DNA from 3 places in the Rhizobium arsenicireducens genome. Region 3 is predicted to be linked to each of the others. Evidence: predicted binding sites of a transcription regulator. Region 3 holds the regulator's gene; each other region holds the start of a gene.
The links. Region 3 encodes LexA, which represses DNA repair genes until DNA is damaged. Its sites were predicted from a motif close to TGTTCNNNNTGTGTTCNG; they were not measured.
Positions count from the first base shown of each region.

Region 1: radA (DNA repair protein RadA) is a predicted target of LexA. The motif match lies at 3,109-3,126, and genes of this name have one in related genera.
Region 2: ACWPVA_RS18050 (ImuA family protein) is a predicted target of LexA. The motif match lies at 1,989-2,006, and genes of this name have one in related genera.

Region 1 covers NZ_CAXHYK020000001.1:2,018,616-2,025,790, reverse strand. Annotated here, with positions in the region: gene purF (amidophosphoribosyltransferase) at 1-848, opposite strand, end outside; gene ACWPVA_RS10005 (CvpA family protein) at 976-1,587, opposite strand; gene radA (DNA repair protein RadA) at 1,675-3,078, opposite strand; gene alr (alanine racemase) at 3,181-4,344, opposite strand; gene ACWPVA_RS09990 (replicative DNA helicase) at 4,513-6,009, opposite strand; gene rplI (50S ribosomal protein L9) at 6,337-6,915, opposite strand; gene ACWPVA_RS09980 (DUF2232 domain-containing protein) at 6,940-7,175, opposite strand, start outside.
Region 2 covers NZ_CAXHYK020000001.1:3,635,939-3,643,113, reverse strand. Annotated here, with positions in the region: gene ACWPVA_RS18055 (Y-family DNA polymerase) at 1-1,008, opposite strand, end outside; gene ACWPVA_RS18050 (ImuA family protein) at 1,049-1,969, opposite strand; gene ACWPVA_RS18045 (metallopeptidase family protein) at 2,127-2,594, shown strand; gene ACWPVA_RS18040 (GlcG/HbpS family heme-binding protein) at 2,591-3,016, opposite strand; gene ACWPVA_RS18035 (DUF1737 domain-containing protein) at 3,174-3,380, opposite strand; gene ACWPVA_RS18030 (HpcH/HpaI aldolase/citrate lyase family protein) at 3,377-4,288, opposite strand; gene ACWPVA_RS18025 (hypothetical protein) at 4,400-4,639, shown strand; gene leuD (3-isopropylmalate dehydratase small subunit) at 4,781-5,386, shown strand; gene leuB (3-isopropylmalate dehydrogenase) at 5,549-6,661, shown strand; gene ACWPVA_RS18010 (phosphatase PAP2 family protein) at 6,779-7,175, shown strand, end outside.
Region 3 covers NZ_CAXHYK020000001.1:1,254,817-1,261,991, reverse strand. Annotated here, with positions in the region: gene pdhA (pyruvate dehydrogenase (acetyl-transferring) E1 component subunit alpha) at 1-104, opposite strand, end outside; gene ACWPVA_RS05930 (FtsB family cell division protein) at 250-570, opposite strand; gene eno (phosphopyruvate hydratase) at 712-1,986, opposite strand; gene kdsA (3-deoxy-8-phosphooctulonate synthase) at 2,162-3,010, opposite strand; gene ACWPVA_RS05915 (VOC family protein) at 3,010-3,900, opposite strand; gene lexA (transcriptional repressor LexA) at 4,151-4,858, shown strand; gene ACWPVA_RS05905 (ComEC/Rec2 family competence protein) at 4,839-7,175, opposite strand, start outside.

The sequences.
Region 1 (7,175 bases), 760 kb from region 3:
TGGTACACGTTGCGGCCGCCGACGACGGAGTCGGGACGGGCGAAATAGACGTATTCAAACAGGCAGAGCCGTTCCGGCTGGGGCTTGGCAGGCTTGCGGGCGTCGATGGTGATCGAGCCGTCCGGCTGGATCTCGCAGATGATGACTTCGCCATTCTCGACGTCGCGGACGAACTTGGCGCCAATGATGTCGAGCGCGCAGGTTTCCGAGCAGAAGATAGGCTTGCCGTCGAGTTCGCCCATCACGAGCGGGCGGATGCCGATCGGGTCACGGGCGGCAATGAGCTTGGTGCGGGTCATCGCCAGCATCGAATAACCGCCTTCCATCTGGCGGATGGCGTCGATGAAGCGGTCGGCCGTGGAGGAATGACGCGAGCGGGCGATGAGATGCAGCACGACTTCGGTGTCGGAGGTCGACTGACAGATGGCGCCGGTGGCGATGATCTGGCGGCGCAGGGTCAGACCGTTGGTGAAGTTGCCGTTATGGGCAATGGCGATGCCGCCTTCTTCCAGTTCGGCAAACAGTGGCTGCACGTTGCGCAACGCCACTTCGCCGGTGGTCGAATAGCGGGTATGGCCGATGGCCACCGAACCGGGCAGTTTGGCGAGCGTCGCCGGATTGGTATAGTGGTCGCCGACCAGGCCCATGTGTTTTTCGGTGTGAAACTGACGCCCGTCGAACGAGACGATGCCGGCCGCTTCCTGGCCGCGATGTTGAAGCGCATGCAGGCCCAGCGCAGTCAGGGTCGCCGCATCGGGGTGGCCCAGAATGCCGAACACCCCGCATTCCTCATGGAGTGTGTCGTCTTCGAGACTCCATTCAAAACCGGAAAAATCAGACTGAGACATGGAAGCAGGCCTTTGCTCGATCGGACAGATGTGCCGGGACGGCTTTAACACGGAAGCCGCCGGTCTGTCCTGATCCGGCGGCGTCCGCAAGTGATTGTCTTTGGCGCGGCCGAAGGCCGCAGCCCGGTCAGTTGTTGGCGGCCGGTGCGTCTTCCGTTGGTACCAAGTTGTCCGGCGCCTGATCGGTCGGAGCTTCGGCAGCCGGCGCATTCGTCGCCGGCTCTTCCTTGCCGAGGATGCGTGCGCGGATTTGCGGCTCGATGTCTTCCGGCAGAACGGCCTCGAGCTTCAGCACGAGCGCGTCGAGGAAGGGCTTCGACTTGGCATTGTTGACCCAGTCAGGGCGATGCTTGACGTCGACCAGCCAGTTCCAGAAAGCCACCGCGACGACCAGCAACAGGATGCCGCGCGCCGCGCCGAACAGAAAACCGAGCGTGCGGTCAAGCGCGCCGATGCGGCTATCGATGATGAAGTCGGCGATGCGGCTGGTGATGAACGAGATGACGATCAGTGCCACCAGAAAGATGATGCCGGCCGATCCGGCGATCGCGATGCGGTCATCACTCGTGTAGTTCTGCACGTAAGGAAGCAGCACCGGATAAAGATAATAGGCGGCGGCAATCGCGCCGGCCCAGCTGGCGATCGAAAGGACTTCGCGCGAAAATCCGCGCACCATGGCGAGTACGGCCGAGAACAGCACGACGCCGATGACAATACCGTCAAAAATCGTAATGGGCATAAATACCAACTCCAAGACTTGCCGGCCACCGCCTGCTTTTTTGCCATCGCGACCACTGTCGCCTTAAGCCGGCCGGGCCGGATTGGATCAGTCGCCAGCCTCTTCCGAGCGCGCCTTCAACCGTGAGCCGGCGATCCGCGCCACGAGATCGGGCAGGCTCTCGACTTCGCTCCACTTCCCGGTCGCCCCTTTCGGAAGTTCCGACGAAGCGGCAGGCAGGACAGCGGACGAGAAGCCGAGCTTTTCCGCCTCCTTCAACCGCTGGGCCGTATGCGCAACCGGACGGACCGCGCCTGACAGGCTGACTTCGCCGAAATAGACGCAATCGGCGGGAAGGGCAAGACCGGCCAGTGACGAAACAAGGGCAGAGGCGATCGCCATGTCCGCAGCGGGCTCAGAGATGCGATATCCGCCCGCAACATTCAAGTAGACGTCGTGTTGTCCGAGGCGAACGCCACAATGGGCCTCGAGCACGGCGAGGATCATCGCAAGGCGCGACGAATCCCAGCCGACGACGGCACGGCGCGGCGTGCCAAGCGTTGTCGCCGCGACGAGCGCCTGTACTTCAACGAGCACCGGGCGGGTCCCTTCCATGCCGGCGAAGACCGCGGCGCCGGGCGACTTTGCATTGCGTTCGCCGAGGAAGAGTTCCGACGGGTTGGCGACTTCACGCAGGCCCTTGTCAGACATTTCGAAAACACCGATCTCGTCGGTCGGGCCGAAGCGGTTCTTCACCGTGCGCAGGATGCGGTAGTGATGGCCGCGATCGCCCTCGAAGTAGAGCACCGCATCGACCATGTGTTCGACCACGCGCGGACCGGCGATCTGGCCGTCCTTGGTGACATGGCCGACCAGCACCATGGTGGCGCCGGTCTGCTTGGCAAAGCGGATCATAGCTTGCACGCCGGTCCGGACCTGCGTGACTGTGCCCGGTGCCGAATCCGCCGCGTCGCTCCACAGCGTCTGAATCGAATCGATGATGACGAGATCCGGGCGCTTGCCTTCGGAAATGGTGGCGAGGATGTCCTCGACATTGGTCTCGGCGGCGAGAAGAACATCAGTGTCGGCGGCGTGGAGACGCTGGGCGCGGAGCCGAACCTGTGCGACCGCCTCTTCGCCCGAGACGTAGATGACGCGATGGCCCTTGCGCGACAGGGCGGCGGCCGCCTGCATGAGAAGCGTCGACTTGCCGATGCCCGGATCGCCGCCGATCAGCACGGCCGAGCCGCGCACGAAACCGCCACCAGTCGCACGGTCGAGTTCGCCCATGCCGGTCGGGATGCGCGGTGCTTCCTCGATTTCGCCGGACAGCGAGGTGAGGGTGACCGGGCGGCCCTTCTTCGGCGTCTTTCCAGGACCGGAGCCGATGCCGCCCATCGGGTCTTCCTCGACGATGGTGTTCCACTCGCCGCAGCCGTCGCACTTGCCGGCCCAGCGGTTATGCACCGTGCCGCAGTTCTGGCAGATGAATTGGGTCTTCGCTTTCGCCATCCGGGAGAATTCCTGTGTCCGCGCCGCACGCGGAACAAAAAGTGAATATCGATCTCTCAGTTAGGAGAAATCGCGGGAATGCGCAAGCCGGCCGCGTGTATCCTAGAGCGCTTCGATGTAGCGCCGCTCGTAGCGTAGGCCGAGCCCCGTCAGCAGTTCGTAACCGATCGTGCCGGCGGCGCGGGCCACCTCGTCGATCGGCATGTTGGCGCCGAACAGTTCGATATAGTCGCCGGCGGAAATGGCGTTTGGTGGCACGTCGGTCACGTCGAAGATCGTCAGGTCCATGGTGACGCGGCCGGCGACCGGCACTTTGTGGCCGGCGACAAAACCACAGGCGCCGGCAATTCCCGTCTCGCGAAGCGGCACACCGCTGCCCGAGAGCGAACGTAAATAGCCGTCGGCATAGCCGGCGGAGACCACGGCCAGCCGGCTGTCGCGGCCAAGCGTGCAGGTTGCGCCATAGCTCACCGCTTCTCCGGCCTTGGCTTCGCGGATCTGCAGGATGCGGGCTTCGGCGGTTGCAACCGCGCGCATCGGGTTCTTCACGCCGTTGACTGCCTCGCCGCCATAGAGCGCGATGCCGGGACGGGTCAGGTCGAAGTGGTATTCCGGCCCGAGGAAGGTTCCAGCAGAAGCTGAAAGGCTTGAATCGATCCCTTCGAAGGCGGCGCTAACCTTCAGGAATGATTCCAGTTGCTGGCGGTTCATCGGGGATAACGGATCGTCGCCGCAGGCGAGATGGCTGAGCACCAGAACCGGGGAGAAGCTCGCTGGCCGCGACACGTCGTCGGCCAGTGCCAGGGCATCCTCGAGCGGCAGGCCGAGGCGGTTGAAGCCGGTATCGACATGCAGTGCGCAAGGGTGGTCGCCATGCTCTGCAACGACCGACATCCAGAAGACGAGCTGTTCCTGCGAGGCAAGGACCGGAACGAGATCGTACTCGAAGAAGGTCTCCTCCATGCCTGGCCATATGCCGGACAGCACAAAAATCCGCGCTTCGGGTGCGTAGGGCCTGAGCGTCGCGCCCTCGGAAGGGATCGCAACGAAAAAGTCACGCGCGCCCGCATGATAAAGCGTCTGGCCGATATCTTCGATGCCAAGGCCGTAGGCGTCCGCTTTGACCACGGCCGCGGTGCGCGCCTTGCCGGATCGCCTGGCCATGTCCCGCCAATTGTCCGCGAGGGCGGAAAGATCGATGGTTAGTCGGAGAGGGGCGGCGAGAAACTCATCGGAGGCGTCGGTCAGGTCGAGGGCGGCGGTCATCGTCTGGGTACCACTGGGCTGAGAGAATTGTCCGCGACCCTAGCATTTTTCGCGTGCCCGGGAACGTATGTGGCCGACTAAATCTCGCAATGCACAATTGTTTGCCGCGCAGCTCCGCACGGCTTGACCGTCAGAAACTCCGTGGCCGAGATTTTTGACTGTGCTGGCTCACGGCTCCTCATAGGCGGTGAAGCTCGGGTCGGCGAGGTCGGCGAAGCGCGTGAATTCCGCCTGGAAGGCGAGCTTGACGGTGCCGGTCGGTCCGTGGCGCTGCTTGGCGATGATGACGTCGGCCGTGCCCTTGACCTTGTCCATCAGTGCTTCCCATTCCGGATATTTGGGGTCGGCCATGTCGCGCGGCTCGCTGTTCTTTACATAGTATTCCTCACGGAAAACGAACAGCACGACGTCGGCATCCTGCTCGATCGAGCCCGACTCACGAAGGTCGGACAGCTGTGGCCGCTTGTCTTCGCGGCTTTCCACGCCACGCGACAGCTGAGACAGCGCGATGATGGGAACGTTGAGTTCCTTGCCGAGCGCCTTCAGGCCCGTGGTGATCTGGGTGATTTCCTGCACGCGGTTCTCGCCCGCCTTGCCGGCACCGGTCATCAACTGGATATAGTCGACCACCAGGCAGTCGAGGCCGCGCTGGCGCTTGAGGCGACGGGCGCGGGCCGACAGCTGGGCGATCGAGATACCACCGGTCTGGTCGATGAACAGCGGCACTTTCTGCATCATCTGGCTGCAGGCGACGAGCTTTTCGAAATCGGCTTCGGTGATGTCACCGCGGCGGATCTTCGAGGACGAGACCTCCGTCTGCTCGGAGATGATACGGGTGGCGAGCTGTTCGGACGACATTTCCAGCGAATAGAAGCCGACGACGCCGCCGTTCTTGGCCTTGAAGGAGCCGTCCGGATTGATCTCGGGCTCATAAGCGGCGGCGATATTGTAGGCTATGTTGGTCGCGAGCGAGGTCTTGCCCATGCCCGGACGTCCGGCCAGCACGATCAAGTCGGAGCGCTGCAGGCCGCCCATCTTGCTGTCGAGCGACATGATGCCGGTGGAAATGCCGGACAGGTGCCCGTCACGTTCGAAGGCGGCGCCGGCCATGTCGATCGCCTGTGCAACCGCATCGTTGAATGACTGGAAGCCGCCGTCATAACGGCCATTCTCGGCAAGAGCGAAGAGGCGGCGTTCGGTGTCTTCGATCTGTGCCTGCGGCGGCATGTCGAGCGGCGCGTCGTAGGCGATGTTGACGACGTCTTCGCCGATCTGAATGAGGGAACGCCGGAGCGCGAGGTCGTAGATCGCCCGGCCATAGTCCTCGGCGTTGATGATGGTGACCGCTTCCGAAGCGAGGCGGGCGAGGTATTGCGCAACCGTCAGGTCGCCGACCTTCTGCTCGGCTGGCAGGAAGGTCTTGATGGTGACCGGGTTGGCGGTCTTGCCCATGCGGATGATCTCGGAGGCGACCTCGAAGATCTTGCGGTGCAGGGCCTCGTACAGGTGATCCGGCTTGAGGAAGTCGGAGACGCGGTAATAGGCGTCATTGTTGACGAGAATCGCACCCAGAAGGGCCTGTTCGGCCTCAATATTGTTCGGCGCTTCCCGGTAGTGGGCTTCGGCCGGCTGGATCGGGGCTATCTTGCGCGCAGCATCGTTCATCGCGGGCTACCGTCTTTTCTTCTCGGGAATGTCTATCGTGTTGGCCTATGGATTTGGCGGCTGGGTTGGTGCGAGTCAACTTCAATCGAGCGCACGGGACTTGTCCCCTTCTATCCACAGGGCATCGAATAGAATCAGCACCCATCGTGAGGAAAGTGCTTGCGCGAAATTCTCGCCAAACGAATCGCCAATCCGCGTCTGATCATATCGCAAAGCCCTGCCGTGAACGGCAAAACTTCAAACGCCATCACTCGCCGCGCAATCGGCAGGAAAAACAAAAACGCCCGGGTCGCGAGACCCGGGCGTCGTGTCCAGCAGGCGCTGGTCTTATTCGTCGTCGCCTTCGTCGCGGTCAGCGTCCGGATCGAAGAAGTCTTCCGGGCGAAGCGCGTCTTCATCCACGCCGTAGATGGCGTCGGCCGAGGTGAGGCTTTCGCCCTTTTCCTGGCGTTCGGCTTCGTCGGCCGAGCGGGCAACATTGAGTTCGACCGCGATTTCGACCTCGGCGTGCAGATGGATGACCACTTTGTGCAGGCCGATGGCCTTGATTGGGGTGTTCAGTTCGACCTGGCTGCGACCAAGGTTGAAGCCTTCGGCGGCGAGGATTTCAACGACGTCACGGGCGGCAACCGAACCGTAGAGCTGGCCGGTTTCGCCGGCAGAGCGAACGACGATGAAGCGCTTGCCGTCGAGAACTTCGGCGACCGTCTGGGCCTCGGACTTGCGCTCGAGGTTGCGGGCTTCGAGCGTTGCGCGCTCGGCATCGAAGCGTGCCTTGTTCGCGGCATTGGCGCGCAGGGCCTTGCCCAGCGGCAGGAGGTAGTTACGGGCAAAGCCGTCACGAACCTTTACGGTTTCGCCCATCTGGCCGAGCTTGGCGATGCGTTCGAGAAGAATCACGTCCATTTTTCTGTTCCTTTCAGTTTGAATTTACGACTCGGACTGGTCAGTCTTGGCCTTGCGGGCCGGGGTCAGGGCCACGGTCCGCCTTGTATCGGCAAGTCCGAGGACGAGAATGATGAAGGCCGGCAGGATCATCGGAGCGGAGATATAGGCGAGAACGAGCGCCGGAAGGCGCCAGTCCTTGCCGCGCGTGCGCAGGTGCAGCACGCCGAAGCCTGCCAGCAGGAAGCCCGCGCCGAAGGTGCCGCAAATCGTCGCTCCGA
Region 2 (7,175 bases), 2.4 Mb from region 3:
AAGACATCCATCGCCGAAACGGGCCGTCACCCGGTCGATGAAGTCGAGGGCGGCATCCCCCTCCTTTATCCGGGCGCCGAACGTGCCCTGCGTCTCGGCCAGCGCCTCGGTCCGCAGCACGTTGAGCCTCAGGGTCTCGAAACCGAAGCCGGCATCGAGATCATCATGCAAAACGCTGAGCCGCTCGGAAAACAGTGCCTGGATGCGCGCCCCGTCCTTGAGCGGAGACGCAGCACCGATCTCGATCCGGAAAACCCGGCCATCCACCCGAAAGAGCAGGAGTTCGAACAGCCGTCCGCCCTCGCCGCGCGCCTCGAGCCCCGATTTCAGGCATGCCGCCAGCCGGCCCGTCAAGTCCAGGATGACCTCCTCGTCGCGGATCGGCTCGGCCAGACGCCGCTCGACCGACAGCAGCGCGACCGGCCGGCGGGGCACGATCGGCTCCCCCTCCCGCCCCAGAGCCTGGTCGAGCCGCAGCAGGAGAGCCGGCCCGAAGCGCCGGGTCAGCGGTCCGCGGGGTGCTGCCAGGAGATCGCCCACCTGCTTGAGCCCGACCCGCGCCAGCGCCGCCGCCATCCTGGCATCGATCCTGAGCGAGCGCAGCGGAAGGGGAGAGAGAACATCCGCGATGTCTTCGTCGGCAACCACCTGACGGCTGGAAAAGCGAGCCGTCGCCCAGGACAGGCCCGGCGCCGACGAAATGGCGCCGCGCGCATCGAGCCCCAGCTGGAGAAGCCTGTGAAGAATATCCTCGATCATCGTCTTTTCGCCGCCGAACAGATGGGCGCAGCCGGTGATATCGAGCATCAGTCCGTCCGAGCCGTCGAGCGCCACCAGCGGCGTATAGCGGTCACACCAGTCGGCAATCGCGCCGAGAAAGCGCTGATCGGCCGACGGGTCGTCCTCGGCGACGTCAAGCGCCGGACAAATGGCACGCGCTTCCGCCAGGCCCTGGCCGACCTGCAAGCCGATCGCCTCGGCTGCCTCGTCGAGCGCGGTCAACCGCATGGCATTGGCAACCCGGCCGGCGCAGACGACCGGCGGATGGTCAGGACGCCCTGTCGAACGCCACGACAGTCCCCAGCGTCGGCGCGCCAGCCGATCGGTCGAGAGACGGGGAAACCAGAGCGCCAGGATGCGCCGGCCGGTGAGTGGGCCCTGTACCGGCATGAGCGGGAGTTGCGGGGTAAAACAGGCGGTCATCTTCATTCCACTCCAGGATCAGTTCGTGAGGGACCCCGATCCGGCTCTTTTCCGGAACGAGGCGAAAAACGGGTTTGCCGATGCTGCCGCCAAGCATCGATCCGTCGGTGAGGGTCCGCGCCGCCGCCGGCGCGGGTTCGACATGCAGGCGCAGCGAAGCGCTGCTCGCCTCTTCTTCTCCGCCCTGCCGCACAAGAAGCAGAAAACCGCCGGCATTTTTCGCCTTCAGGCTGAGACGCCGGCTTTCGGTCAGGCCGAAGCCGCGCGGATTGCCGGCAACCTCGAGCATCACCGCCGAGAAGGCGCCGCACGAGAGCGCCGCATCGGCAAGCCAGAGCGCGTCCTCCAGCCGCCGGGGCATGGCGTAAAGGAGTTCGCCCGGCCGCAATCCGTAGTCGGCAAGCCCCGCCGCATGGGGCAGACCGGCCTCGCGCGCGACGAAACGGTCTCCGATCCAGAGGATCCGCTTTTCCGGCCGGTAGGGCTGGCCGGACAGGCAGAGCCCCAGCCCGAAGCCGCTGACGGCACCCGCATTCCTCAGCTGCGCGCCCCGGACTTCGATCATCGCGCCTGCCGGAAAGCCTTCCGGCAGCAGATTTTCGAGACGGCAAGCCTCCGTTGCTGGCCCAAGATAGTCGCGATTCCGCTTGTCGTCGGTTTCGCCCGCGTCGGGCGCAAGCCCGTCCGGAGGGGGCCCTCCTTCGATTTTCGCTATGGCTTCGCGCAAGGCAATAAGCCTCTCCTGCGCCAGAGCGGTCGCGCCCATGACGTCTCTCCTGCTGGAATGTTCTCTATATGTTCCTATGGATTCCAGAGCTTGCCAAAAGAGTCAACCGGATTCAGTGTGAATTTATTCCTTGACAGAATTCCCACTCGAAAAGCCGGGGCAAAGGTCTTATATGAAAACGAAGTAAGGAGTACCGATGGCCCGTATCGACCAGACCGAAGATTGGCGCGAGCGCCATGCCCCGACGATCAGCACATTCGAATCGCTGGCGATCGAGGCCTATGGCCATCTGCCCGAGGAATTCCGTGCGCTGACGGGCAATCTGATCATCGAGATCGCCGATTTTCCGACTGACGAAGTTTTCGAGGACATGGCGCTGGAGACGCCGTTCGACCTGCTCGGCCTGTTCGAGGGCCGCGGCATTTCCGAGCGTTTCACCATGGAAACCGGCGAAATGCCGAACCGGATCATGCTCTATCGCCGGCCGATCCTCGACTACTGGGCCGAGAATGAAGAAACCCTGGGCGACATCATCACCCATGTGCTGATCCACGAGATCGGTCATCATTTCGGCCTGTCCGACGACGACATGGAGCGGATCGAAGAAAGCGCGGAAGACGCCGCCGCGGAATCGGACGGCGTCACCGCTTCATTGAAGGATTAGCCCCGAGTCGCGAGAAAGTGAGCAATACCGGCTTCCGCGCAGCTGAGATCCTGCGCCGGCGTGCCTGAGCTGATGCCGATGCCGCCGACCACCTCGCCGTCGATGATAACCGGCAGACCGCCACCGACCACCATCAGCCGACCGCCGATCGCCGAATGAATGCCGAAGGTCGGATTGCCCGGTTGGCTGGCAGCACCGTATTCGTGGGTCGCCTTCTTCGCCGCAGCAGCAGTAAACGCCTTGTCGATGGCAATCGTCGTGCTGGTCACCTTGCCGCCGTCCATCCGTTCGAAGGCGATCAGTTGGCCGCTCTCGTCGGTAACCGCGATGCACATCGGCACCCCGATCTCGCGCGCCTTGTCGCTGGCGCCGGCAATCAGAAGGCGGGCATCGGAAATATCGAGACGTCGAATGGTAAGCATGGGCATTCTCCTGCAATGCGTGGGGGGCCGGCGCCACCGCACTTCGACAGGACGCCTCGCGCTCGGACCATGATCGCAATCGCCCCTCAAGGACAATGTTGCCTGGCGGAAAAACATCTGTGCCGGAGAACCGGGGTCAGCGCTGGACCCTTGGGGCTTACTGCTCGCCGAGCTTCATGCTCGGGTCGTAGTCCTTGCCGTGCACGGTCTTCACCACAGCTTGTCCACAATGCATCTGGTTGGTCGCGGCATTGAAGGACAGGCTCGGCGCACCGTGCAGTTCCCAGCCCTTGTTGAGCGCATCGGTGACGCGATGACAAAAGGCCGCGTCGTCCGGTCCGGTGAGGAAACGATAGACTTTCATGATGCTCTGCCTTCTCTTTCTTCGATGAGCCGCACCTTGGCGAGCAGCCGTTCCGCCTGGTCGAGATGCAGCCGTTCGACCATGCGTCCGTCAAGATTGATGACGTTGAGGCCGGCCACGGCTGGATCGGCAAAGGCAGCGACGATCGTTCTTGCCTCGCAAAGCGCGTCCGCAGAAAAGCCGAAATGCTGGTTGGCACCATCGATCTGCGCCGGATGGATCAGCATCTTGCCGTCAAAGCCCATGGCACGGCCCTGCGCGCATTCCGCCTCGAAGGCGCTCAGCGCCTTGAATTCGTTCGACACGCTGTCGATCGCATCGAGCCCATAGGCGCGCGCCGCAAGGATCACCTGCATCAGGAACGGCACGAGATAGGTCCGTCCCGGCTCCGGAGCCACGCCGGTCTCCTTCCTGAGATCGTTCAGCCCGACGACGAAGCAGTCGAGCAGGCCGCCGGCGGTCCGCCCCGAACCGGCGATCGCCGCGGCGTTCAGCACGCCACGCGGCGTCTCGATCATCGCCCAGATCCTGAGACTTTCCGTCGCATCCGACTCAGCCAGAAGATCGGCGACGCGCTGTACGTCGTCCGGCCCATCGACCTTGGGCAATAGCACCGCATCCGGCCGACAGGCGACCACTGCCGCCATGTCCTCGACAAAGAATTCGCTGTCGAGTGCGTTCACCCGGATGATCGCCTCGCGGCCCTGAAGCGGCGTCTCGGCAAAGAAACGGCGCAGATTCTCCCGCGCTTCGGCCTTTTTCTCCGGTGCGACGGAATCCTCGAGATCGAAAATGACGGCGTCGCAGGCAAGCCCGTGCGCCTTTTCGAGTGCTCGGACATTGATCGCCGGCACGCTGAGCACGGAACGGCGCAGCCGCGCGGGGTGATGGGAGTTGATCGATTTCATGGCGAAAGTTCTGCCAATCTTTCGCCCGCCGTGCAAGGCGACATTTCAGGCAAAGCCCTTGCATTTCGAGGGGAGAAGGACCACCTTGGCATACGAGAAAGGATGTCCATCATGCACAATCTCCGTTCCATCGCCATTGCCGCCGCCGGCATCGTCGTGCTCGCCATCGCCGCCGTCTTTACCGTCTCGCTGACGCTGATCGCCGGCGCCGTGCTGACGCTGACGCTAGCCGCCCGCATGTTGACCCTGCGATCGAAGAAGGCGCCGGTCTACGCCAAGGCGAAGACTCAAGGCCAGGCCCGCGAGATTCGCGTGTGGAATGACGGTCGCGGCACCATTATCGATCTTTGAGTCGAACCGACGGAAAGCCCGGAAAAACTGATGCTTCGGCGTCCGGGCGTACCCGTTTGGCCAATATAGGCCTTCAAATCCGCGCTATTTCCCTCTAATGGCTGCTGGAGTTCTCCAATTGCATTCCGAAGGCAGGGTCTGATGGAAAAGTTCGTAAAGCTCACCGGCGTCGCGGCACCGCTTCCGGTCGTCAACGTCGACACCGACATGATCATCCCGAAGGATTATCTGAAGACCATCAAGCGCACCGGTCTGGGCACCGGCCTGTTCGCCGAAGCCCGCTACAAGGAAGACGGCTCGGAAAACCCTGATTTCGTCCTCAACAAACCGGCCTATCGCAATGCCCAGATCCTCGTCGCCGGTGACAATTTCGGCTGCGGCTCGTCGCGCGAGCATGCCCCCTGGGCGCTGCTGGACTTCGGCATCCGCTGCGTGATCTCCACGAGCTTCGCCGACATTTTCTACAACAACTGTTTCAAGAACGGCATCCTGCCGATCGTCGTCAGCCAGGAAGACCTGGACAAGCTGATGGACGACGCCAGCCGCGGCTCCAACGCCGTGCTTTCGGTCGACCTTGAATCGCAGGAAATCACCGGGCCGGACGGTGGAACGATCAAGTTCGACATCGACGCCTTCAAGCGCCATTGCCTGCTGAACGGCCTCGACGACATCGGCCTGACGCTGGAAAAGGCCTCGAGCATCGCGGCATTCGAAAAAGCCAACGCCCAGACGCATCCCTGGGCCTGACCGAACATTGACCGGCGCGACGACGGCTTGCTCGTCTTCGCGCCGCAAAACACCCGCTACGGCCGCCTCCCACCGTACCGTTCTGCCGCCGAGTGTCCTTGAAATGCGGGTTCTTGCCCGATAGAAGGCGGCAACTCTTTTCCAAAGCCAGGGAGGCTTTTCATGACACAGCGCAATCTCTTCCTTCTGCCCGGCGACGGCATCGGCCCGGAAGCCATGGGCGAGGTCCGCAAGATCATCGCCTACATGAATGCCGAGCAGGACGCCGGCTTTGAAACCGACGAAGGCTTGGTCGGCGGCTGCGCCTACGACGCCCATGGCGCGGCGATCTCCGAGGGCGACATGGCCAAGGCCATGAACGCCGATGCCGTGCTGTTCGGCGCCGTCGGCGGCCCCAAGTGGGACGACGTTCCCTATGAAGTCCGTCCCGAAGCCGGCCTGCTGCGCCTGCGCAAGGACCTCGAACTGTTCGCCAACCTGCGCCCGGCGATCTGCTATCCGGCGCTTGCCAATGCCTCGTCGCTCAAAGCCGAACTGGTCGAGGGCCTCGACATCCTGATCGTGCGCGAACTGACCGGCGGCGTCTATTTCGGCGAGCCGAAGACCATCACCGATCTCGGCAACGGCCAGAAGCGGGCGATCGACACCCAGGTCTACGACACCTACGAGATCGAGCGCATCGCCTCGGTCGCCTTCGAACTGGCGCGCACCCGCAAGAACCGTGTCTGCTCGATGGAAAAGCGCAACGTCATGAAGTCGGGCGTGTTGTGGAACCAGGTCGTCACCGAGACCCACAAGGCTAAATACCCCGACGTCCAACTCGAGCACATGCTGGCCGACGCCGGCGGCATGCAGCTGGTGCGCGCGCCCAAGCAGTTCGACGTCATCGTTACCGACAACCTGTTCGGCGACATGCTCTCCGACGTCGCCGCCATGCTGACCGGCTCGCTCGGCATGCTGCCCTCGGCCTCGCTCGGCGCACCCGATGCCAAGACCGGCAAGCGCAAGGCGCTCTACGAGCCGGTCCACGGCTCTGCCCCGGACATTGCCGGCAAGGGCATCGCCAACCCGATCGCCATGATCGCCTCCTTCGCCATGTGCCTGCGCTACTCCTTCAACATGGTCAGGGAAGCCGACAACCTCGAAAAGGCGATCGCCAATGTGCTCGACAAGGGCATCCGCACCGGCGACATCATGAGCGAAGGCGCGACAAAGGTCGGCACCGCCGAGATGGGCGACGCCATCCTTTCCGAGTTCAAGGCCCTCTCGGCCTGACAGGCTCTTGCATTTGAAAGCCGCGGCAACCATCTTGCCGCGGCTGCCTGCCGTTCGTAGAAGCCGCTCCAGGCCTTCTCCCTCGCCCGGCAGGCTGAATGAAGCGGAAGGCTGGACGTGAGCGGCATCGACAAGATCAGGACCTGGCTGAACAAGCGTCGTGACCTCAACCGGCACCCGCCCGCGCCGCATTACTGGCAGATCTTCGCCGTCGTCGCCGCCAATCTGGTCCTTTTGTCCTTCCTGATCCTCGACGAGCCGGTCGGCGCTTCGCGCCACCGGGATATCTTCACCCGTTCGCTCGGCAGGATGATCACCGAGTTCGGCAGTTCCGGCTGGATCCTGATCGCCTCTGCCATGCTCTTCGTCACCGGGCTAGCCTCCTATCGCCTTGCGGGCGGCGCGAAACAGCGTTTTCGCGCGCACCATACCGCCGGGATCGCTGCCTACGTCTTCCTCGCCATCGCGCTTTCGGGTTTGTCGGCCAATCTCCTCAAGCGGGTGATCGGCCGCC
Region 3 (7,175 bases):
GTGTCACGATCGAATTCGGCAATTGCTCCTTCGCTCAAGTCCTTCTTGGCAGGCTTGGCCGGGGTCTTGCGACCGGTAGCAGTCGCGGCTTTTCGCGGCGCCATTCATCCCTCCCTGGGGTTATTTCGGGTCTTTGTTTAAAAGCAGAATAGGCAAGAAAGCGCCGACGGGCAATGCCATAAATGCATAGCTCACATACAAGGGAAATGTTTGTATTTAAACTGGAATTTGTAATTAACCTGATTTCGGTTAATTCGGCTCGCCGTCAAAAATGACAATCTCGTCCGGCCGCGACATGTTGAGTTGATATCGCGCCTTTTCATCGATCATGTCGCGCTCGAGCGAGCCGTCACTCAGCAGTTCGACCTGCCGCTCCAACTGCTGGCGATGGCCGACCAGTTTGGCAAGCTCGCCACTGCGGGCCAACCGCTGACGCTCGAATTCCTGCGCTGCCCGCAGGCCGTAGTCGCCGTGGATCGAATGATAGCCGAAATAGGAAAGAAACGCGATGGTGACGGCGGGCAGAATGAATTGGCCGAGTTTTCTCTTCTTATGGTGCCTGGTCCACATGCCGATGGTGCCCTGAAACGCAAAACTATGGCTTCAAATTATCGACTAGTGCTTAACCGATCGTTGACCGTAACGACCCAACGACAAAAAAAGCCGCGCCCCTTGCGGAGCGCGGCCTGTGAACTCCCGAATTGAGCGCGATCAGGCGCGCAGGATCGACGTCCCGGCGTAGCGAGCCTGGGGACCGAGCATTTCCTCGATGCGGATCAGCTGGTTGTACTTTGCCAGGCGATCCGAGCGCGACAGCGAGCCGGTCTTGATCTGGCCGCAGTTGGTGGCGACCGCGAGGTCGGCGATCGTCGAGTCCTCGGTTTCGCCCGAACGATGCGACATGACGGCCGTGTAGCCTGCCTTGTGTGCCGTTTCGACCGCGTCGAGGGTTTCCGTCAGCGAGCCGATCTGGTTGACCTTGACGAGGATCGAGTTGGCGACGCCCATCTTGATGCCGTCGCGCAAGCGAGCCGAATTGGTGACGAACAGGTCGTCGCCGACCAGCTGGCACGAATTGCCGATCTTGTCGGTCAGCGCCTTCCAGCCGTCCCAGTCGTCCTCGGCCATGCCGTCCTCGATCGAGATGATCGGATATTTGGCGGCCAGCTCCGCGAGATAGTCGGCCATGGCTTCCGGCTCGAGCGTGCGACCCTCGCCCTCCATCACGTACTTGCCGTCCTTGAAGAACTCGGTCGAGGCGCAGTCGAGCGCCAGATAGATGTCTTCGCCCGGCCGGTAGCCGGCCTTCTCGATCGACTTCATGATGAAGTCGAGCGCTTCCGGCGCGCTCTTCAGGCCGGGGGCAAAGCCGCCCTCATCGCCGACATTGGTGTTGTGGCCCTGGGCCGCCAGTTCCTTCTTCAGCGTGTGGAAGACTTCCGAACCCATGCGCACGGCATCGCGCATGTTGTCGGTGCCGACCGGCATGATCATGAATTCCTGGAAGTCGATCGGATTGTCGGCATGGGCGCCACCGTTGATGATGTTCATCATCGGCACGGGAAGCACATGGGCGTTGGGACCGCCGACATAGCGATAGAGCGGCAGGCCGGTGGCTTCGGCGGCGGCCTTGGCGATGGCCAGCGAAACGCCGAGGATGGCATTGGCGCCAAGGCGCGACTTGTTCGCCGTGCCGTCCAGCTCGATCATCAGATTGTCGATCTGGATCTGGTTCTCGGCTTCGAGACCGCCGATCGCGTCGAAGATCTCGGTATTGACGGCCTCGACGGCCTTTTCGACGCCCTTGCCGAGATAGCGGCTGCCGCCGTCACGCAGTTCTACGGCTTCGTGCGCGCCTGTCGAGGCGCCCGACGGAACAGCCGCACGTCCCATGCTGCCGTCTTCGAGATAGACATCGACCTCAATGGTCGGATTGCCGCGGCTGTCGAGAATTTCGCGGCCGATAATGTCGGTGATGGCAGTCATGGGAGCCTCCCTGCTAGTGGGTCGGATTGAGGATGGCCTGTCTTAATCGATGATGCGGAAAATACAATGGCAGCGACATGACAGAAGCCAAAAGGCAATGCGGACATTCGTCCCAATGCAAAACGCCGGCCTAAGGGCCGGCGTCTGCAAGGAAGGATTGCCGCTGAAGTCGCGGTCAGGTAGCCTTGGCGATCGCGTCGAAGGCCAGCAGCTTTTCCAGCAGGCGCTTCATCTGGCTGATCGGCACCATGTTCGGACCGTCCGACGGGGCATTGTCCGGATCCTGGTGGGTCTCTATGAACAGGCCGGCCACGCCGACGGCGACCGCGGCGCGCGCCAGCGTCTCGACGAACTCGCGCTGGCCACCGGAAGAGCCGCCCTGGCCGCCCGGCTGCTGGACGGAGTGGGTGGCGTCAAACACCACCGGCGCGCCCATGGCCGCCATGATCGGCAGCGAGCGCATATCGGACACCAGCGTGTTGTAGCCGAAGGATGCGCCGCGCTCACACAGCATGACATTGGCATTGCCGCTGGCATTGATCTTGTTGAGGACGTTCTTCATGTCCCAAGGGGCGAGGAACTGGCCTTTCTTGACGTTGATCGCACGGCCGGTCTGGGCAGCGGCCACCAGAAGATCGGTCTGGCGGCAGAGAAACGCCGGGATCTGCAGAACGTCGACCGTCGGCGCAACCAGCCGGCAGTGCTCTTCGGTGTGCACGTCGGTGAGCACCGGGAAGCCGTATTCCTTCTTGAGATCGGCAAAGACCTCCATCGCCTTTTCCAGGCCGATCCCGCGCTCTGCAGAAAGAGAAGTGCGGTTCGCCTTGTCGAAGGACGACTTGTAGACGAGGCCGAGCCCGAGCTCGCCGCAGATCTCCGAAAGCTGGCCGGCGATCATGAAGGCGTGATCGCGGCTTTCCATCTGGCAGGGGCCGGCAATCAGCGAGAATCGCTTGGAATTGGAGAAGACGACCTTGGCGGTACCTTCGCCGACGACGACTTCGGAATGGGTCGGATTGCTCATCAAACTTCCTCGAAAACGAAGGGCACGCCCTGCCCCGCCTCATGCGGAACGATCAGACGCGCGCCGTGGCGGCTGAATGCGATGCCCTTAGCAGCGAGCAGCCGCTCTGTCACGCCGATATCGGCAACCTTGACGATTAGCAACCGGCCTTTGAGCCCCCGTCCGCAATCCTTTGTCTCGAGCCCGAAATAGCCGGCAAGCCCGGCCGGCGTCAGCGCCTCGACCTTGGCATTGGCCGATTGCAGCGACAGCCCGAAGGAATGGGCCTCGACTTCGCGCTGCTCGAATACCTCTTCCAGCAGATACTGGAAGTCGCTCGGATTGTCCTCGCCGAGCACGACGGTCGATAGACCAAGCGCGCCGTTCTCGTGCCGCGCCAACGCGCCGCGGTCCGCCGGCAAGGGATTGACCCGCTCGCAGGCAAACAGGAAGAAGTCGGGCGCCCGCAGGTCGGCCGCGAAGGCAAGCTTGAACCCGCCCAGGACATCTGATCCGTCCGCCATCTTGAACACCCGCTCGAAGTGCAGAATCGGACTGCCGGAAAAACCCGCCGCAGCGAAACGCCGGTGATCGGCCTCGGCATCATCGGTCTTGACGACGATCGCCGACAGCCCTTCCGGGCCATTGCGGAACCGGAACGCCAGGTCGCGCGCCACGAACATGTTTCCAGCCTTGGCCGCCGCCTCGCATTCCTCACGGCTGGCGACGGAGAGCGGCTCGAGATAAGTGTCGTCGGCGAAGAACACACAGGCATTCTCGGTGCCGAACGGATGGCGCGCATCGGCCGCCACGGTGAAGCCGAGCTGGCTCAACCGACCGCGCGCCGCCTCCAGCGAGTGGACGGGGAGGACGACATGGTCGAGGCCTCGCGCTTTGTTCAATCCGGACATCCCATACCCCCTTGTCAGGCACTCGCCATCGACGGGATGATTTGCGCCATTTGCCTCTCGATGGCAAGCCGATCCGCTATCGCCTCGCCACGCCCGGAGCCAGATCAGCGCGTCCTGTACACGCAAAGCGCCGTGATCAAAAAATTCACCATTCGCACTGCAGACTTCAAGGGATCTTTGGTACTTGCGGAACACAACTGGAACAGATAGTGTATGTTCCGTATTTGTTTCACAATTGGGGCACCGCAACATGCTGACGCGCAAGCAACAGGAACTGCTTCTTTTCATCCACGAACGGATGAAGGAATCCGGCGTCCCTCCATCCTTCGACGAAATGAAGGACGCGCTGGATCTCGCCTCCAAGTCGGGCATCCACCGTTTGATCACCGCCCTTGAGGAGCGCGGCTTCATCCGGCGCCTGCCAAACCGCGCCCGTGCGATCGAGGTGATCAAGCTCCCGGAAGCCTATTCGCCGAGTCTCCAGCCGCGCCGCGGCTTTTCACCCAGCGTGATCGAAGGCAGCTTGGGCAAGACGCCCGTGGCGGCGCAAAAGCCCGTCGAGGACACGTCGAATTCGGTCAGCGTCCCCGTCATGGGCCGTATTGCCGCAGGCGTTCCGATCTCGGCGATCCAAAACAACACCCACGACATTACCGTTCCCGCCGAAATGCTGGGATCCGGCGAGCATTATGCGCTCGAGGTCAAGGGCGACTCGATGATCGAGGCGGGCATCCTGGATGGCGACACGGTCATTATCCGCAACGCCTCCAATGCCAATCCGGGCGATATCATCGTCGCCCTGGTCGACGATGAGGAGGCAACCTTGAAACGTTTCCGCCGCCGTGGCGCGTCGATCGCACTCGAAGCGGCGAACCCGGCTTACGAGACCCGCATTTTCGGCCCGGACCGCGTCAAGATCCAGGGCAAGCTGGTCGGCCTCATTCGCCGCTACCACTGAGCGCACTTAACTCTGCCATGCTGCTCGGCTGTGCTTCCGGCATGGCCGGGTTGACACCCTCCCTCTCTGAATCCGGGACGAAGCTGGCGCTACGCCAGTCGTAGCGTCGGTGGATCGACCAGGGACGGGTCAGGCCTTCGAAAGATGTGGTGAGCGTCATTTCGCCGGCTTCGCGTCGTCCCAGATGGATTTCGACGGCCCCGCTGCGACGCATTGTTTCAGCAGTAAGGAGCCGGGCGCCCGAGCGGCAGGACGAAAAGGCGACGCGCCGCGCCGATACCACGATATCGGCCACATCGCAGGCGCCGCCGACAAAAGCGGCCTCTTCCACGGTGGCGATTGTCCAACCGCTATCAAGCCGCGCCACGCACCAGAGCTTCCCTTCGCAAATAAAACGGTCTTCCCCGCCCTCGGTCACGGCCTCTTGCATCCGATCGCGCGCCGCCCGGATTTCCGCCTCCGACCACTGACGCCGCTGCACCGGCTGCCGTCTGTTCGGTGGAGCGCCGGGCACCGGCCCGTTCGCGGCCGTTTTTGCGCCGAGGTCTGGTGAGCCGGGAGGCGGCCCGGTCGATGAAACACTTCGTTCCTCGGGTCTCACATGCTCGTCGATTCCGAGCGCTGCCTTCCACTGATCGAAGATGAACCGAGGCGGGCGGGCTCGATTGGTCGCGATGCTGTCCTCCGACACGCGCAGGCCGACAAGCTGACCGTCTTCCGCAATCAGGATATCGGCGGCCGGCGGCGCAGGACCCCGCGCAAGGAACGCGATCACCGCCGCGAGCAAGACAGTGCCGGCATGCCGCAGTCGCGTCCGTAACAACGTCATCAGAAGAAGGCCGATCGACGCAAGCGGCAGAAACCACGCGGGCATCCGCGCAAAGCCGATCGGCTCGCCCCAGCCGGCCACCGCATGCGCAATCGCGAGGACCGATCTCAACCCCCATCCCATGATGGCAAGGAAGGGCGCATCGAGACCAAAGGGCATCAACAGCATAGCCAGGAGACCGGCGGGCATGACGAGGATCGAGACGAGCGGCATTGCCGCGAGGTTTGCTTCCAGACCATGCGGCGCCAGACGGTGGAAATGGGCGATGGCGAAGATGGCGGTCGAGAGACCACCGATCAATGAGGTGAGAAACGTGCCGGCGATGAACTTGCCGCCTTCACTGAACGATCTTACCCCGGGAAATGCCAGCCTGATCCCGCTCCGGCGCTTGCGGCCGCGCCATGCAGCATAGCCGGCGATCAGAGCCGCGGTCGCGGCAAAGGACATCTGGAAGCCCGGCCCCATCACGGCAGACGGCGTCACCGCGATGATGATGATCGCGGCGACGGACAGATTGCGCAGGCTGATCGCCGGACGGTCGAACAGCACCGCGATCAGCATGATCGCCGTCATCAGGAAGGCGCGCACCGCGGACACCTGAAAGCCCGATATGAGAAGATAGGCGAAAGCCGCGACGAGCGCCCCGGACGCGGCGATTTTCTTGATCGGAAAGACTTGGGCCAGGCCAGGAAAAAGGCTGAGCGCCATCCGCAGGCCGATGAAGAATATTCCCGAGGCGAGCGCCATGTGGAGGCCGGAGATGGCCACGATGTGTGCGAGCCCCGAAAGACGCAACGCCTCGGTGGACTCCTTCGTCATCGCGCGCCGATCGCCGGTGATGATCGCGGCGGCAAATGCGCCGGGATCGCCCCCGATGACCGCGCGGATACGTGTCGCAATCCGGTCACGCATGGCAAACAGAAATCGGTCGCTCGCCTCCCACAGGGTCTCTCCGCTCGTGTCCGCTTGTCCCCTCGACTCACGCGGCGCGCCGAGGAAAAAGCCGACTGCGCCGATGCCGTCGAAATAGCTCGCGAAGGCGAAATCGTTGAGCCTCGGTAACGCCGGTCCCGACGGTGGCGAAAGGCGCGCCCGGCCGACAAGCGTCTGGCCGAGCGATACCGGAGCCTGGCTGCCCCGCGCCAGAAGCGCTACCCGCTCGGGTGGCCGTTTCAGCCGTGGTTCCGCGGTCGATATCAGGCGCAAGACATAGCGCCATTCACCCCTCGGGCCGGCCTGCCGCCGCTCGACCACGCCCGTCACCACCGTCGTTACGCCGGCATCCAGTATCGTCGTCGCCGCCCGCCTTGCCTCCAGATCGGCCAGCATCATGCCCACCAGCAGGAGCGCTCCGGCACCGAGCAGGCGAGCGGCGAAACGGTATCGGCTTGCGGAAAGCAGGCAGCCTCCGCCGAAGACAGTGGACAGAAGGGCCAGGGCGGTCGTGGATGGTGGATGCCCGAGGCAGAACCAGATGACCGCGCCAGC